DNA from 3 places in the Paenibacillus sp. Dod16 genome. Region 3 is predicted to be linked to each of the others. Evidence: riboswitches for the same ligand, from Rfam matches in the RefSeq annotation. Region 3 holds a riboswitch; each other region holds the start of a gene.

Region 1 (3,282 bases), on a different contig from region 3:
CATCCGGGAAGGTAAACAACGCGGACTTCGGGTTTATACGGAGTATGGTAAAAAACAATCCGGTTCCCACATCGACGCCGAAATGCTCGCGTATACGATGGAAGCGGATTTAGACGTAGGCGCGGAGTTTATCATTGTTGAAGCGCGCGAGTCAGGACTAGGCATCGGTATTTACGATAAGCATGGCGAGTGCCAGGAAGAAATGATAAATAATATCATCGACAACGTGTCGGATGCAAGAAAGCTGATTTGGGAGGCACCTCTTAAGCAGCAGCAAGCGATGCTTCTCCGCAAATTCGGATCTCATGTGCATTTGGGAAATATCCAACCCACCGAAGTGCTTTCCCTTGAAACGATGCGCCGGGGTCTTCGTCAAGATACGTTTGAACTCGGGGTGAGAGAGAAACAAACCGATGGATTTTGTTACGTAATTTAAACATAGACCAAACCACAAGAGAATGATAAATACTAGCGGGCTGCCTATGGATATCTCCAGAGTCAGCCTATACATATTTTCGTTAAAAAGATCTATCCCGGTATCCCCTCCAGGGAACAAGCATACACTTAAAAAAGCAGGACTAGCTTGTTACTCTAATCTATGAAGGATGATTCCGTGTGAACTTACAGATCCTACCCGGGCGGAAGAGCCCCTTTTTCTATCGTCATATTTCTAAGAAACTCTTCTACATTACCGCCGGCTCCATCATTCAAGGTTTTGCCATGGCCATGTTCTTGTTTCCTCACGCCATTCCTTCGGGAGGAGGAGCAGGGATCGCGGTGCTTCTGAACCATGCGTTCGAGATCCCGATGAGTCTCGGACTGTGGCTGGCCAATTTTATTTTCCTTGCCTTTACAGTCCCTTATCTTGATGGTGTCAGTGCCTTCGGGACCATATTTGTTATAACAGTGACGTCCGTTTCCGTTAATTTCTTCGAGGTGTTCCTAGAACCCCCGTTCGGCAACGTATGGATCGATCTTCTATTCGGCTCGGTTATTCTCGGAACAGGTGTCGCCATCCTTATAAAGCAGAGGGTATCGAATGGGGGAATCGGTTATGTTGCCTTAGCCATTTATAAGTATAAAAGAATCAACCCGGGCACCTCATTGTTCTGGATGAATGGAATTATATTCGCCTTCGCTGCCTATGTAATCGATTGGAAAATTATTATCCTTGCAGTTGTATGCCAGTGGATATCGACCCGGATCATTAACTGGATTCACCAGTTCCCTCCCCCGAAATCGGTCTATCAACCCGCTTGGCGCAAAAAGTGATTCTGCATATGTGTAAGAGTGATTGACAAATCTAACAAAAATATGGAAATTTGGGTCGTGCGGCCTATATTAAATGAAAAACAATGCAAGTTATAGTTTGGATATGTCATAACATGTTAGAATATTCGACAAATTTCTACTTCGCACGATAATAGCAAACCCACTGAAAAGCGGCGACGCAAAGCTACAGGGGCTAATGTGGATCTACTTAAGACCGCGATGCCAGCCAGCTGCCGAATACGACGGAAGCCTCCGTCTATTTTGTTGTGGTTATCATAATGGATGGGGTTTTTTTATTTTTTGCTGTGAGCTGTCGAATGAGCAGTGATGAATAGGAGATCGCTTTCATTATTAATCGCTTATTCTTACAAGGGAAGAGGGGGAATAATGGGTCAAAGAACACTGGTAGAAGTAAACAATCATTTTCCTAATATCCTCAGTATGACTGAAATGAAACAAAGGTTGATTGAACGGAAAGAAATTCTTTATTTGCTGCAAGAGGAAACCAGGAATATGAACAATTTGCTGTCCATACCTTATTTATTTGTTATAACAGATGCGGATGGTGCCGTTATCGATTATTGCGGAACAGGTTCTTTAAGAAGTTTCCTCGAGAGGAATAATATAAAAAATGGGACCTCGTTGGCAATGAAAGACGCAGGAAGCAATGCCATTTCATTATCCATGGAACAACAAGCGCTTTCTGTCGTAATTGGGGCCGAGCATTGTAATCGTGTGTTTTCAGAATTGGCGTGTGTTTGTACCCCCCTTCGAATAAAAAATGTGATTATAGGCTACCTTGGTCTTAGTTTTCATTATTTGCACGAGGTTACATTTGCCATACCGCTCATTGAACACCTGGCCAAGAATATTGAAGAAAAATCACCTCAAAAGGATCCCGTTCTGCAAAGGGAGCTGATCTATTCTCACTTTCACCAATATGAATTGACGAATCGCGAGAAAGAAATAGCCTATGGGTGGCTTGAGAATAAAAATGTCCCTGAAATTGCTGATATTTATGGTATTAGCCAAAGCACGGTTCGTACTTTTATTAAAAAGATCTATGCAAAAACGAGGGTCAACCATAAAGGAGCATTTCTTAAAAAATTTACATAATCGTCATAAAACTTGTCTTAAAATAAAGATTACCCAATTCTGGGTATTTTTTTTGTTGTCGTCGAAATTTATAATGATAAGTAAGTTATATAAACTGATTCGCGTTATCGATAACTGTGGCAGCTGTCATCAATCACTTGTTACGACGGGGGTAGGTGAACAAGGTGATTTCTATCGAGAGCGAACTCAAACAAGTATCGAAAAAACTCGAACTTCTCCGAAGAGAACTTGAGCGAGTGGCGAGCAGTTTCGAACTGGTGCATCAAGATGTTGTCGCAATTTCACAGTCGTTGGATAAGCTGATTATTCGTTACATGGAATTAAAAAACCAAGAGGAATATATCGAAAGAAAGTAGATCTTCTTCATACTTGAATCAATAAGGCACAGAAGATACCTTCTGTGCCTTAATGTGTTTCTATTTGGTTGAATACAAAGAGTTGACGTAACGCAACGTCAATCTATTAATCTTGGGGAAAGTAGCATTTAGGATAGGGGGATTATAAAGTGGCTGATCATCACACCGTAATGGAGTCTGGAAGATGTATTGAGTGTGGATCTAAGGAGGTAGATGGGTTTTCCTGCTATGAATTATTCGGTTTTCCCCTTGTCTGGGAACATCGTGATCCAGCGTTATATGCTTTACATTTTTGGCTTGTTTCATGTTATATGCTGCAGCATCCTTCCAACTTTACAGAGGAAGGTTACCGATTGCTGGTTGATTTATTTACGGATGCTTATGATCATGATTGGGATACCGCCTATATACTCAAGAAAAATCGAGAGTCAGTAACCAAGGTGGATAAAATAACAAACCCTCTTCCGCATAACGAAAGAAATCGCAAATCTAAATTTTGGTCAATGACCATAGAAGATATCTATTTAGGTGGTGAAAC
Region 2 (3,282 bases), on a different contig from region 3:
ATGTCATTGCTTCCGAACAATCGGTAACTTTGGCATCTTCGGGCAACCTCAAATTCGAATCTAAAATTACCCGTATGGGATTCTTCCCACTTTCTTCCGGCAGTCGGGTCGTAAGGAGCGGATCATCGGCCAAAACCGTATTAATTCCTACTAATATGGCGTCGACTTTGTTTCTTAATTTATGTACTACAAGCTGTGTTTCATCACATGTAACCCATTTAGAATGCCCCGTTGACGCGGCAATTTTTCCGTCAAGCGTCATGGCTACCTGGGAAATGATAAACGGACGTCGTTTTGACATATTGTGCACGAATCGTTCATTAAGTAACTCGGCTTCCTTCCCCAATACACCCACATCAACTTCTATTCCATTCTCTCTCAATAATTGAATGCCTCTTCCGGCCACCTTCGGATTCGGATCCTCCATCGCCACGACAACTCTTGCGACTCCCGAATTTAAGACTAATTCTATGCAAGGAGAGGATTGAGGGCTTGGTTCCAGCGTAACATAGAGCGTTGCGCCTTCGGTATACCCATCAGCCATCCGGAATGCGTGTACCTCTGCGTGAGGTTCCCCAGCCTTTCTATGAACACCTGCGCCGACTACTTGTCCGTCTTTGACTATCAGTGCGCCAACGACCGGGTTCGGATTGGTTTTCCCACTGGCCGTACCTGCCAAATCCAATGCCAGCTTCATAAATTGTTGGTCTAATTTCATATGATTAACACTCCCCATCATAATAAAGCGGTCTCCACCAAAGAGTCGTAAATATGACCCGATTTTTCGATCTTCGTTGCCAAATACCGATTATTATGCTCGGATACATCTCCCCAAATGGATTTATGATGATCGGTTAAAAGTCCCTTTTCCCGCAAAGACTGCAGCTTTCTAGGGTTGTTTGTAATAAGGGTGACTGGTTTTTGCCGCAAGCTTTGGAGTACACGTATGGCTTCATCATAAGATCGATGGTCATCTGCAAAGCCAAGGCTTAGATTGGCCTCTACAGTATCGCACCCCTCATCTTGCAAAAGATAAGCTAACGATTTTGGGAAAAGCCCTATTCCGCGACCCTCGTGATTCGCCAAATAAAAGAGAGCTCCACTACCGTTTTCAATGATCATGCGCATGGATTGCCGCAGTTGGTAGCCGCAATCGCATCGTTTACTTCCAAAGATATCTCCCGTATGGCAAATGCTGTGCATCCGTATCAAGGCATGCTCCTCATTGGCAAAATCGCCATATACTAGTACGGAAGACTGCTGATGTGAAGTGAGATCTGCCTGAGATAATGATTCCAGAATGTCATTCTTATCCATAAATGAATTGCCTGTATTTAACCATGTATACCATTTAAATACAGCCTCATGGTCCTCCAACTGCACAGGGAGCCGAACGGGACCAACAAGACCGATGTTGGGACATTCCGGCTGTTTAAGAATGGTTAATTTACTAGCTAGCAATTTCCTGACCTGGTCCATAATCATGAATACAACTCCTTGTTGGTTTAGATGGGGATCAATCGATTGGTTTGTTTCCCTCCTTGAAAACGTTGGCAGTTTTTACGTCAGCTACTACTTCTCCAACCTTAAAGAATTTGGTTGGGAAATGGAATTTTTTTATAAATAAACACAAAAAGCCCCTGTCTGAATAGACGGAGGCTTTTCCGTCGTATTCGGTAACTGGCTAGCATAGCGGATACGAGTGATCCGCCTTAGCCCCTATAGCTTTGCGTCGCCACTTTTCAGTGGGTTTGCCATTATCGTACGATGTCATTTCATAAAATAAATCCGCGATCATTGCCGAATATGGAAGAACACACCATATCGGAAACAATCGAAAGTAATAGCTTTTTATCATATAACTACCAGATGAATATAAAATACATTTTTATGAAATGCAACCTAAATATAAACATGACCCGAAAGAATCACCATAGATTGCCTTCTTCCCGCTTCACTTCCTCAACGATCGCTTGAACCCCTTCCTCAATCTGATCCAATCGTGCTCTGGAAATGCTGATACGTATAAACTTCTCGCGCATAAGGTTGTTAGATAGATAGAACAGCTTGCCGGACACCACATGAATGTTCCGCTCTTTCAGCCGCCTGATCAACCGCTCCAGGTTAACGGTCTGCGGCAGCTTAAACAGCTTATATATGCCGCCGTCGCCAGGCACGGCTTCAATCCATCCGGCTCCCTCGTATCGCTGCACAGCCGCATTCAGGGCTTGCATTCGGGTTTCATACTGGCTGTAAATCTTCTGTTTATGCCGTTCATACATTCCGTTGCTAATATAAATTTCAAGCGCCGCTTGGGACAGCAGCGACGTATCCCCATAACTTTTAAAAGCACGGAACGTATCGAGCAAACGTTCCGGCAGGACGACGGCTCCCAGGCGCAATCCTGGGAAAATAATCTTCGAGAAGCTCTTCAAATACACCACATGCGATGTTCGGTTGTAGGCATAGATGGGATCATATCCCCGTTCCTCGCCTAGATCAGCCATATAATCGTCTTCCACGATATAAACATCATATTTCGCCGCCAGGTTAGCAATGGCCTTTCTCTGCTCTGCGGTGTAGGAGTTGCCCAGCGGATTATGGTATCTCGACATCGTATAGAAAAATTTAATATGTCCGGATCGAAATTGCTCCTCCAGAGCCTTCAGGTCGATCCCCGCTGCCGTGCGGGTGATTCCGATAACGGGCACTCCTTCACTCTCCAACAGCTGTAAATAATTATTGTAGCTGGGCTGTTCGACCAGAATGACGGACTTTCCGCCGGGAAACGGCATTTTTGTCAAAATCTCAAGCGCCTGCTGGGCGCCTGCCGTAATCATAATCCTCTCCGCGGAAGTGAACACTTGAGCTCCTGCCAAATGGGAGACCAGGGTGCGGCGCAGTTTCTCCATTCCTTGCGGATCACCATAGGTAAACAGCTCATATTTATAGGTATCAATCGCCTTGTTCAGGCAATGCTGAAAATCCAGATACGGGAATACGTTCACGTCCGGAGAAGCCGACGCAAAATCAATCAAACTCTTATCCATGTTATTCGAATCCCCATCTTTCTGGACTACATAATAACCGCTTTGCGAAACCGAATAAATGGCGTGCCGTTTCTCAAGTTCAGTATAAGCACGAATCACCGTACTAATGCTGCACCCGTAGGATTGTGCCGCACTTCGAACGGAAGGAAGCTTCTGCCCTGAACGATATTGGCCTTCCTGAATTTTCGATTCCATATCGGTAAGAATGGATAAATATTTTTTCATTACCCCG
Region 3 (3,282 bases):
ATTCACATACCCCCGCGCGATACCGTCTCCTCCGACGCAAAGCTCTCCTACTACTCCGATCGGCTGAAGCTTCAACTGTTTATCAAGAATATAAGCGGATGAATTGCATATTGGTCTGCCAATTGGAATGGTCGATTCGAAATCACGTTCGATCGGGAAGTAAGTGGAGAACGTCGTGTTTTCCGTTGGACCGTACATATGGATCATCCGCAGATCGGGGCACCTCTTCCTTACGGCATTTACGTGCTTCGGCGATAACGCTTCTCCGCCGATTAGCAAGGTGTCTAACATACGAAAGGCGTCTGGGTCCTGTTCGGCCAGATTATGGAATTGAGCCGTAGTCAGAAACCAAGCCGTAATGCGGTGGCCGATGATGGTTTCCTTCAATTTGTAAAGGTCAAATAGGTCCGTGTCCTTCATCAAATACAAAGTAGATCCGTTCAAAAGGGATCCCCAAATTTCAAAGGTCGACGCATCGAATGTTATTGTACCGGTTTGCAAAATTCGATACTCCTTGGAAAAGTTGAAATAATTGGTATTCTTGACCAGTCTTACGATGTTACGATGCTCAACCATGACTCCTTTCGGTGTCCCCGTTGATCCGGAAGTATAGATGATATAGGCTAGACTTTGCGAGGTTGCTGCAGATATCGTATGGGGACAGCTGTCAAGGCTTAGCTGCGCGTTGTCCCAATAAATTACTTTTCCCTCAAATGCTATGTCAGGCTTCCAACTGGAAGGAGCCAGTAAAAATCCCGCTCGACTGTCCTTGAGCATATATTCGATTCTTTCGCACGGAAAATCGGCTTCGATGGGCATATAAGCGCCGCCAGCTTTCAATATGGCTGTAAGCCCGACAATCATATTGACAGACCGATCCGCGACAATGCCAACGACGCTCTCCGGCTTAACGCCGTGATCCTGCAGTGCTTTTGCAAGCTGATTCGCGCGTTCGTTCAATTCCCGATAGGACATCTGATGGTCCTCGGTCATGACCGCCGGGCGATCGGGGGTTAAACGGACCTGTTCCTCAAACAAGTAATGGACCGTTTGGCTGGAAGGATAGTCCGTCTTAGATCCGCTGAAAGCCTGAATCTGTCTCTCCTCTTCTTCCGACATCATACGTATGTCGGCAATCACCTTCTCGGGGAAATCAACTACTTCATGCACGATTCGGCTCAAGTGGCCGCTCATCTGCTCGATCGTTTCTTTTCTGTAGGAGCGGGTCGAATATTCAAGGTGTATCATGATAAATTCCTTCTTAAAAGCCGTCAAAGCAAGCTCAAACGTCCCCAGCTGATCGGATTCATAAGGAGTGGCATTGGCGTTTTGCCAAGTAAACGCCGCTTTGATGAACGGGTTGCCGCTCAAATTCTTTCGCATATTCCGATCTTCGAGTGCTTGCATCGTGGTATGCTTGACTTCTATCAGAAACTTACCTAATGGCTTATGTACAGTAGGAGAGTAACGTATAGGAAACATCTGTCTTTCCAACAGATACCCAATTACGGGATCATCCTCGCCGGTATATTTGGCAAGCAGGATCGCATAACAAGCCATAAGTGCCATATCCACAGTTATTCCGAAATTGAACGCAAGTTCATGGAGTTTTCGGGTCGTTGCAAAATCAAGGGAAAAACGAACCTGGTTTCCTTCATCGTCGGCCCATCCCCCCCTCGGCAATTCGTCAATTGATACATCACAAGTCGTTTGTTCCATGACCATCAACCTCCCGGATAATCGATTCATTAATGTCTGATTGTTAACGAACAGAAAAATCCTCTTCGCATTCTGCGATCAAGTAATGTCCCCCTTCAACCCCAAACTAGTTTTTTATAGCGAAGCCACCGTTGTTTTTTGGAACGTCAAAAAAACCCCTTTCTTCAATTCAAAATAATGAATAAAACGGAGGTTTCCCGTTGTATTCGGCAACTGGCTGGCATTGCGGTCGCAGTAGATCCCGCATTAGCCCCTATAGCTTTGCGTCGCCACCTTTCGGTGGGTTTGCTATTGTCGTACAAAAATAGTATTTAAATTGTAAACCATGATTATATTATGTATTCGATTTACAATTACTGTATCTTGTTTCCAAATGAAAATCGATAGGTCTTTTGTTCAATATTGTCTTTCAAGAATGGTTTTGATGATATTGATAACTATCATAAAGCTCTAGGTCGCGATAGTTAATCTTTACTAATTTTTTCTATTCCCCGACTTCACTACACTTCACTTAACTATGTATTAAAGCTATTCTTTTCAAAAGAAAGGCAGCGATTTTCTGTAATTACTTGGATATTAGATGATGGCTGATCAAGAAAATTGTTCTATTTTTTAACTTCACTCCTATATCCATTGACCTAATTGCGACAGCAGGAATCATCAAGTCCAATAACTTTTGCCTCCTGTCAAACAGGACTAAATTACCATCTATAACTGGTAAGGACATTTCGCTTCCGATCAGAAAACTTTCATAAGTTCAACCCACTTGGTAATTCCATCCTTCAAGTTCCCGGTCTAATGGATCACTGGATAATAAAATAAAGAGCCGTTGTCCAGGACAACGGCCTCATATTGCTATATGTCATGAACAGTTTTAAAAAGGTCCGGTTATTTTCACCTTGATTTTATTGGATTCAACTGTTACCCCGTTCAATGTAATTCGAATCGACAACTCGGCTTGCCCCGGATGCTTGGCGATAATCTTTCCTTTGGGGTCGATCACCGCCTTATCCGGACGGCTGCTCAAATACTCAATGTGAGCGCCGGATAACTCCTTAGTCGTTCTTCCTCTCTCAAGGAAGACTTCGTAGGAATAACCGACCTCATCTCCCGGGTGAAGCTGGAGCGATTCAGCCTCGAGCTGTACTTTGTCCAGCGGCATGACCAGATTCGGGTCGCTATACTTCATCAGCTCGCTGCCATATTTGAAATAGAAGTTGCCAAAGTCGTCCTGCGCCAGCTTTTCCGCATTGCTCTCCAACAAGATGGACAGCGATTTGCTTGCTGTGTCAATCTTAAACATCTTACTCGTGTACGTATGGTCAGCAACATATCCCGTATAAATGGTACCGTACACATTGCCGTCGGTTCCAACGGTCAATCGAGGATTGCTGTGTGCATAATCTGCTGTAGGAAACATATCCTCACTGTAAATAATCTCTTGGCGTTCCGTATCATAGATGAACAGAGCCCCCAGCGCCATTCCCCATATGTTACCGTCCGGGCCCCATATCAAAGAGGTTACTGCTTTTTTGCCCGGAACAGGTACCTGTTCCAGCTCTA

What was found. A riboswitch is a leader RNA that binds a small molecule or an ion and turns the genes downstream of it on or off. The one in region 3 is predicted to bind cyclic di-GMP.
Region 1: another riboswitch for cyclic di-GMP. It lies ahead of ACPV3A_RS03920 (LuxR C-terminal-related transcriptional regulator); the one in region 3 lies ahead of ACPV3A_RS23590 (non-ribosomal peptide synthetase).
Region 2: another riboswitch for cyclic di-GMP. It lies ahead of ACPV3A_RS03575 (GTP cyclohydrolase II); the one in region 3 lies ahead of ACPV3A_RS23590 (non-ribosomal peptide synthetase).

The regions. Positions count from the first base shown of each region.
Region 1 is NZ_JBNDYG010000003.1:429,806-433,087, reverse strand. It holds gene ACPV3A_RS03930 (phosphosulfolactate synthase) at 1-436, shown strand, start outside; gene ACPV3A_RS03925 (YitT family protein) at 628-1,272, shown strand; cyclic di-GMP riboswitch class I at 1,416-1,510, shown strand; gene ACPV3A_RS03920 (LuxR C-terminal-related transcriptional regulator) at 1,660-2,388, shown strand; gene ACPV3A_RS03915 (Spo0E family sporulation regulatory protein-aspartic acid phosphatase) at 2,544-2,744, shown strand; gene ACPV3A_RS03910 (DUF5946 family protein) at 2,894-3,282, shown strand, end outside.
Region 2 is NZ_JBNDYG010000003.1:348,548-351,829, forward strand. It holds gene ribD (bifunctional diaminohydroxyphosphoribosylaminopyrimidine deaminase/5-amino-6-(5-phosphoribosylamino)uracil reductase RibD) at 1-718, opposite strand, end outside; gene ACPV3A_RS03575 (GTP cyclohydrolase II) at 736-1,485, opposite strand; cyclic di-GMP riboswitch class I at 1,673-1,766, opposite strand; gene ACPV3A_RS03580 (PLP-dependent aminotransferase family protein) at 1,929-3,275, opposite strand.
Region 3 is NZ_JBNDYG010000034.1:95,645-98,926, reverse strand. It holds gene ACPV3A_RS23590 (non-ribosomal peptide synthetase) at 1-1,719, opposite strand, end outside; cyclic di-GMP riboswitch class I at 1,925-2,019, opposite strand; gene ACPV3A_RS23585 (hypothetical protein) at 2,594-3,282, opposite strand, start outside.